Antarctobacter heliothermus: one gene and its partner. The protein of the gene in region 2 interacts with the protein of the main gene of each other region in a pairwise test. Links are inferred from orthologs where the notes say so. Each region holds a gene or a part of one and is shown on either strand. Other genes may lie near its edges.

Evidence for each region.
Region 1: the proteins of hfq (region 2) and rho interact in binary tests that used the Escherichia coli proteins (3 or more experiments, as listed by UniProt). The link is inferred for Antarctobacter heliothermus from one-to-one orthologs.

The regions. Positions count from the first base shown.
Region 1 is NZ_CP022540.1:1,082,744-1,085,857, forward strand. The notes cover bases 94-2,885. They hold rho (transcription termination factor Rho), read right to left. Parts: upstream 2,230-2,885; coding sequence 958-2,229; downstream 94-957. Other genes in these bases: mnmE (tRNA uridine-5-carboxymethylaminomethyl(34) synthesis GTPase MnmE), read right to left, coding at 94-950; ANTHELSMS3_RS05155 (Maf family protein), read left to right, coding at 2,765-2,885. In the rest of the region: more of mnmE, read right to left, coding at 1-93; more of ANTHELSMS3_RS05155, read left to right, coding at 2,886-3,114. UniProt on the Escherichia coli protein: Facilitates transcription termination by a mechanism that involves Rho binding to the nascent RNA, activation of Rho's RNA-dependent ATPase activity, and release of the mRNA from the DNA template.
Region 2 is NZ_CP022540.1:2,885,655-2,888,767, reverse strand. What follows is about bases 142-2,932. They hold hfq (RNA chaperone Hfq), read right to left. Parts: upstream 1,762-2,932; coding sequence 1,522-1,761; downstream 142-1,521. Other genes in these bases: ANTHELSMS3_RS13790 (TrkH family potassium uptake protein), read right to left, coding at 1,898-2,932; hflX (GTPase HflX), read right to left, coding at 242-1,504; ANTHELSMS3_RS13805 (aminoglycoside phosphotransferase family protein), read left to right, coding at 142-230. Outside these bases: more of ANTHELSMS3_RS13805, read left to right, coding at 1-141; more of ANTHELSMS3_RS13790, read right to left, coding at 2,933-3,113. UniProt on the Escherichia coli protein: RNA chaperone that binds small regulatory RNA (sRNAs) and mRNAs to facilitate mRNA translational regulation in response to envelope stress, environmental stress and changes in metabolite concentrations.

The DNA of each region.
Region 1 (3,114 bases), 1.8 Mb from region 2 along the record:
AACACTATATCGCCTGGAATCTGGTCCAGAAGGGGCGCTTCACCAGCAGGAACAAGATGTACCCGCAAATCCGCAGCTGAGGCCCTTTCCCGCGCGCGTGCAACACCAATCCGTTCAACCTGGTCTTCACTGTTGCGCAAACCCGCAGTGTCCAACAAGGTAACGGCTAACCCACCGATCTCCATTCGCACTTCTATTACGTCACGGGTTGTTCCCGCTACATCTGAAGTAATTGCTGCTTCCCGTCCTGCAAGATAGTTCAACAGCGTCGATTTTCCCGCATTCGGTGGACCGACAATGGCCACTTCAAATCCAAGTCGCACCCGTTCAGCGGAAGCCATCCCGCGCAGTTCTGACTCAATTTCTGAACATACTGCGTCGAGCAAAGCCCGCACATCGCCTGATACGTCAACCGGGACGTCTTCGTCTGCAAAATCAATAGTCGCTTCCAACAAAGAGACGGCCTGCACAATCTGGTCCCGCCACACACCTACGCGTAGCCCCAAAGCCCCGGACAGAATCCGCAAAGCCTGTCGCCTTTGTTGCTCTGTCTCGGCCTCGATTAGGTCTGCCAAGGCCTCGACCTGACTCAGATCCAGGCGTTCGTTTTCCAGTGCACGCCGGGTAAATTCCCCCGGTTCAGCACTTCGCAACCCGTCCATCTCACCCAAAACCCGCAGCAATGCCTGAACCACCGCAATGCTGCCGTGGATCTGAAACTCCGCTACCCGTTCACCGGTAAAACTGGCGCCTTCGGCAAAGACCAGCACCAATGCCTCATCCAGATAATCACCGTTTGGGGCGACCAATCGGCGCACAGATGCGACGCGGGGCCTAGGAACGGTGCCTGCCAGTCTTTCGACCACATCCCAGGCGCCCGGCCCAGACACCCGAACCACGGACACCCCCGCCTTCCCGGCGGCACTCGCCAAGGCAAAGATGGTCCCCATGGCGAAATCAGCTATTCATCGAGTCGAAAAATTCGGTATTTGTTTTGGTCTGCTTGAGTTTGGAAATCAAGAATTCGACCGCGTCCGTTGTGCCCATCGGATTCAAGATCCGCCGCAGAACAAACGTTTTCTGCAGATCGATCTTGTCCACCAACAGCTCTTCTTTCCGCGTCCCGGACTTGAGAATATCCAGCGCCGGGAAGACTCGTTTGTCCGCGACTTTTCGATCCAGAACGATCTCGCTGTTGCCCGTGCCTTTGAATTCCTCAAAGATCACTTCGTCCATCCGTGATCCGGTGTCGATCAACGCCGTCGCGATGATTGTCAAAGATCCACCTTCTTCGATATTCCGCGCTGCACCAAAGAACCGCTTTGGCCGCTGCAACGCGTTTGCATCGACACCACCTGTCAAAACCTTACCCGACGAGGGGACCACAGTGTTGAACGCTCTACCAAGTCTAGTGATGGAATCGAGAAGAATAACTACATCTCGCTTGTGTTCCACCAGACGCTTAGCCTTTTCGATCACCATTTCAGACACGGCGACGTGTCGCGTAGCAGGTTCGTCAAAGGTTGAGGAAATCACCTCACCCTTCACGGACCGCTGCATGTCCGTGACTTCTTCTGGCCGTTCGTCGATCAGCAGAACGATCAGATAGCACTCCGGGTGGTTCTTCTCGATCGAGTTGGCAATGTTTTGCAGCAGAACTGTCTTACCCGTCCGGGGCGGTGCAACGATCAACGACCGCTGACCTTTGCCAATCGGCGCAACAAGGTCAATGATCCGGGCAGACCGATCACGGATTGTCGGGTCCTCGATTTCCATTTTCAGACGCTCATCCGGATACAACGGCGTCAGGTTATCAAACGCGATCTTGTGCTTGGCCTTTTCAGGTTCCTGAAAGTTGATCTCTTCCACAGAAACCAGCGCAAAGTACCGTTCTTCCCCATCCGGTGCCCGCATTTCACCCTGAATCGAATCACCAGTGCGCAGCGAGTATTTGCGGATCATCTCGGGAGAGACATAAATGTCGTCCGGACCCGGCAGATAGTTCGCTTCGGGTGATCGGAGAAACCCGAACCCGTCCTGTAGCACCTCCAACACGCCATCCCCAAAAATGACCCATCCCTCATCCGCGCGTTCGCGCAGAATCTGGAACATCATTTCGCCCTTCCGCATGGTCGAGGCGTTTTCGATTTCCAAATCCTCTGCCATCGAAAGCAGATCCTTGGGGCTTTGTGCCTTCAGATCGGACAGGTTAAGCTTTTCTTCGCTCATGGCACATTACGGTGAGGCCCAAGGGCCCACACATCCTTTATCTAACGGGGAAACTGCCTTCGGACGAAGGCAAGGTGGGCGTAACGCATTCAGTAGGGGTGCGTCAATGAACATTGCAAACGTTCATCGCAAGCGACCCTATTCCTTAAGAAATAGAAAATAGAAAAGGTTTATGAAGTGTTTGTGACAGGATTTTCTGGGGATTATCCAATTGTCCCCAGACTTTCGAACAGCAAGAAACAGACTGGAGAACTTCGGGGATCAATTTTAGACAAAACTAGACGATGATAAAATAACTTATTAATTACAGTATGTTACTTACTACCCTCCGAAATTTCGCCCGCTGAATAACTGTCTGCACAATCCGGATCTGTGGCCGTGTTTCCGTATGCGACTTTTGTTCTTGCTCACAGGGTGACAAACTGTGCCTCCCCAAGGATGGATGCCACATTCACCCCCATGCTTGCATGTGCCCCGCTTTTTCCGCAGAAACATCCGCAAGCCTGCACACCGACCTGTCCCCGGTTTTATCCCCATGTCTTTTGACCTTCTCCTCGCTTCCAGTTCCCGGATCCGCGCCGACATGTTGCGTGCGGCCGGTCTTGTGATCCAGATCGAATCGCCCAAAGTTGATGAAGACAGCCTCAAGGCGGCGTTGATGGCTGACGCAGCCAGCCCGCGCGACGTGGCCGACACATTAGCAGAGGCCAAAGCCCGCAAACTGGGGCAACGACATCCTGGCGAAATGGTGCTTGGCTGCGATCAGGTTCTGGATCACGACGGGGACATCCTGTCCAAACCCGAAACCCGTGAGGCGGCTCGCGAACAGCTCCATCGCTTGCGTGGACAGACCCATAGACTCCTGTCTGCGGCGGTTCTCTATCA
Region 2 (3,113 bases):
CGCTGGCGCTGGACCTGATGACCTTGGGCGCGTCAGACGGACAACAAGCGGTCACCGACCTGCGGCACGCCTATGGCACAGATCAGACGGACCCGGCGGTCCGCCTGTTTCTGCAACGGTGTTTCTGTCTCTGGGTCTGGGCAAACACGCCGCAGGTGCCATCCGCACGGCAATTGCGCCGGTTAGAGGTGGCCGAAGACCTGTTGAACAGGGATGCCCCGGTGATCTGAGGCGGGCGGCCTCAGTCCTTGTCCATCGCCTCAAACCGTGCTCGATCGCGCGCAGACCAGTGGACCGAGATGACGTAACCGTCTTCTTCCTGACGCTCACTCTCGACCAGACCCTTTTCGAAGAGCCACGCCCGTTTGCGCCCTTCGTCAAAGCCCAGCACCAGATCGTCGCGCAGCCGCTCCCCATCCAACGCCTCTGTCACGGCCTCAAGGAAGTCATCCAGCCCCTCGCCCGTCAGGGCCGAGACCGCATGCACGGCAGGATCACGCGCGGCCCGCTGGCGCACCGCCTCGATTTCCTCAGGCTCTAGCCGGTCAAGTTTGTTCCATAGCTCAATCTGCGTGGTGTCCTCTGCCACCCCGAGGCTTTCGAGGATGGTGCGAACGTCTTTGGCCTGTTCGTCGGACTCTGGGTGCGAAATGTCGCGTACATGCACAACCACATCTGCGGCCAGCACCTCTTCCAGTGTGGCGCGGAACGCGGCGACCAGTTCGGTCGGCAGATCAGAGATGAAACCCACGGTATCGGACAGGATCACATCCGCCCCGGTGGACAATCGCACCGCCCGCATGGTCGGGTCCAGCGTGGCGAACAGCATGTCCTTGGCCATGACATCGGCCCCGGTCAACCGGTTGAACAGCGTGGATTTTCCGGCGTTGGTGTACCCCACCAGCGCGACAATCGGATAGGGCACCTTGGCGCGCGCCTTGCGATGCAATTCGCGTGTGCGCACCACCTTGTCCAACTGGCGGCGCAAGCGCACCAGTTGTTCGTCGATGGCGCGTCTGTCTGCCTCAATCTGCGTTTCACCGGGGCCGCCGACGAACCCCAATCCGCCACGCTGCCGTTCAAGGTGAGTCCAGGCCCGTACAAGGCGGGTGCGCTGATAGGACAGGTGCGCCATCTCGACCTGCAACACCCCTTCGCGGGTGGCGGCGCGGTCCGAGAAGATTTCCAGAATAAGCCCGGTCCGGTCGAGTAGTTTGACCTTCCACGTCTTTTCCAGATTGCGCTGTTGCACCGGGGTCACCGGGCCGTCGACCAGCACCAATTCGATCTCTTGCGCCTCAAACAGGGCGCGCAGTTCTTCGATCTTGCCGGTGCCGAACAGCGCGCCCGCATGGGGGCGCGGCAACGGCACGATCGTGTCGCCCACAACCTCGAGCCCCGGCAAGGCATGTGCCAGCGACACAGCCTCATCCAGGGCCATCCGGGCGTTCCGCCGGTCCTTGTCGTTTTTGATATCGGGATGCAGGACCCAAGCGCGGGTCACGGGCGCAGCGTGTTCCTTCACGCGTCCCCTTCGCCGTCATACAGGTTGATCGGCTGGCTGGGCATGATGGTCGAAATTGCGTGCTTGTACACAAGCTGCGATTGCCCGTCGCGGCGCAACAGGACGCAAAAATTATCAAACCAGGTGATGACCCCCTGCAGTTTGACCCCGTTGATCAGGAAGACTGTCACGGGTACCTTGGTCTTGCGAACGTGATTAAGAAATGCGTCCTGCAGGTTCTGTCTGTCAGAAGCCATTGAATTGCCTTTATTCTTGCCGGGCCCGCGCGCCGGGCCACCCTCGTTGTGACAAGTATGGATTGCCCTTGCGGGAGTTTCCAGCCGAAAATCCGGGAAATCGGCAGGCGCTTGCCTGAGTCGTGTTTGCGCGCAACTATTCACGCCACAGGTCCGGGCTGATCATGACGATGATTGCCAGCAATTCCAACCGCCCCAACACCATGGCCCCGCACAGGATCAGATGCGCGTCCCAGCGCATGGCGGCAAGGTCGATGACCCGCGCCGGAGCCGCGCCAATCAGCGGGCCGGTGTTGGACAATGTGGCGATGGTCAGCACAATGGCGCGTTCGAAATCGACGCCGTAGATCCCCAGAACCATGGTCAAGCCGGCCAGTGTGACCGCAAAGAACATGAAAAAGACCCAAGCGATAAAGGCCCCCTCACGACGAATCCGTCGCCCCATCGGCCCGGCGCGCCCGACCGAATGGGGGTGGACCAGCCTTTCGATCTCACGCTTGCCGTTCAGGTACAGTGCATAGACGCGCATCAGCTTGACCCCACCCGCCGTGGTCGCCACGCCGCCGCCTACCAGCGCCAAACCCATCAGGATGATCCCCGGCGTCGGCAGGCCGGACCAGTCCTGCGCCGTGTCCCAGTCGCCGCTGACAAAACCGGTGGTGGTCAGAAAGGACGCAGCGGTGAACAACCCGCCCCAAAGCGCGCGCAGACCGGCGATCCAGTTCTGTTCCTCTCCCACGTCGAACGAGGCAACCCAATGGCGCAGGAACAGCAGCAGCGGCACAGAGACGACGATGATCACGCCCAGCCGGAATTCGGGGTCGAAATACAGCCCTCGCTCCTGTCGGGTGTCGGTCGAAAAGGTCATCCGCGACAGGGCAAAGAAGAAAAAGCAAAACAACACCATCTCACCGCCCAGCCCGCTGGGCGCGGCCCCCAGAGACGACAACGGTGTGATCCCCGAGGTCGACAGGATCGACATCGCATGGCTGAGCGCCACCAAAGGCGGGTCGCCTGCCACCAACAACATAACCGTCAGTGCCAGCGTCAGCCCCGCATAGATCGGAAACAGCGTCTCTGCGCTGCGCATCAGGCGCTGGCTGGGCGCAGTGGGGCCAGAGTTCGTCGCGCCCTCGGCCATGGACTGGCCCGGTTCTCCGCTGGCGGTCACCTCAAAGCCCCCCAGCGCCAAGGGAGCCAAGATGGCAGAGGCAGCGATCCACATCACCAACCCCCCCATCCATCCCACCTGCACCCGCCACAGATGTTCCGGCCCCGACAGCCGCGCGGCATCAAAAAGCGTTGCCCCGGTGGTGGTGAAACTGGACACCATCTCGAAATAAGCACTGCCA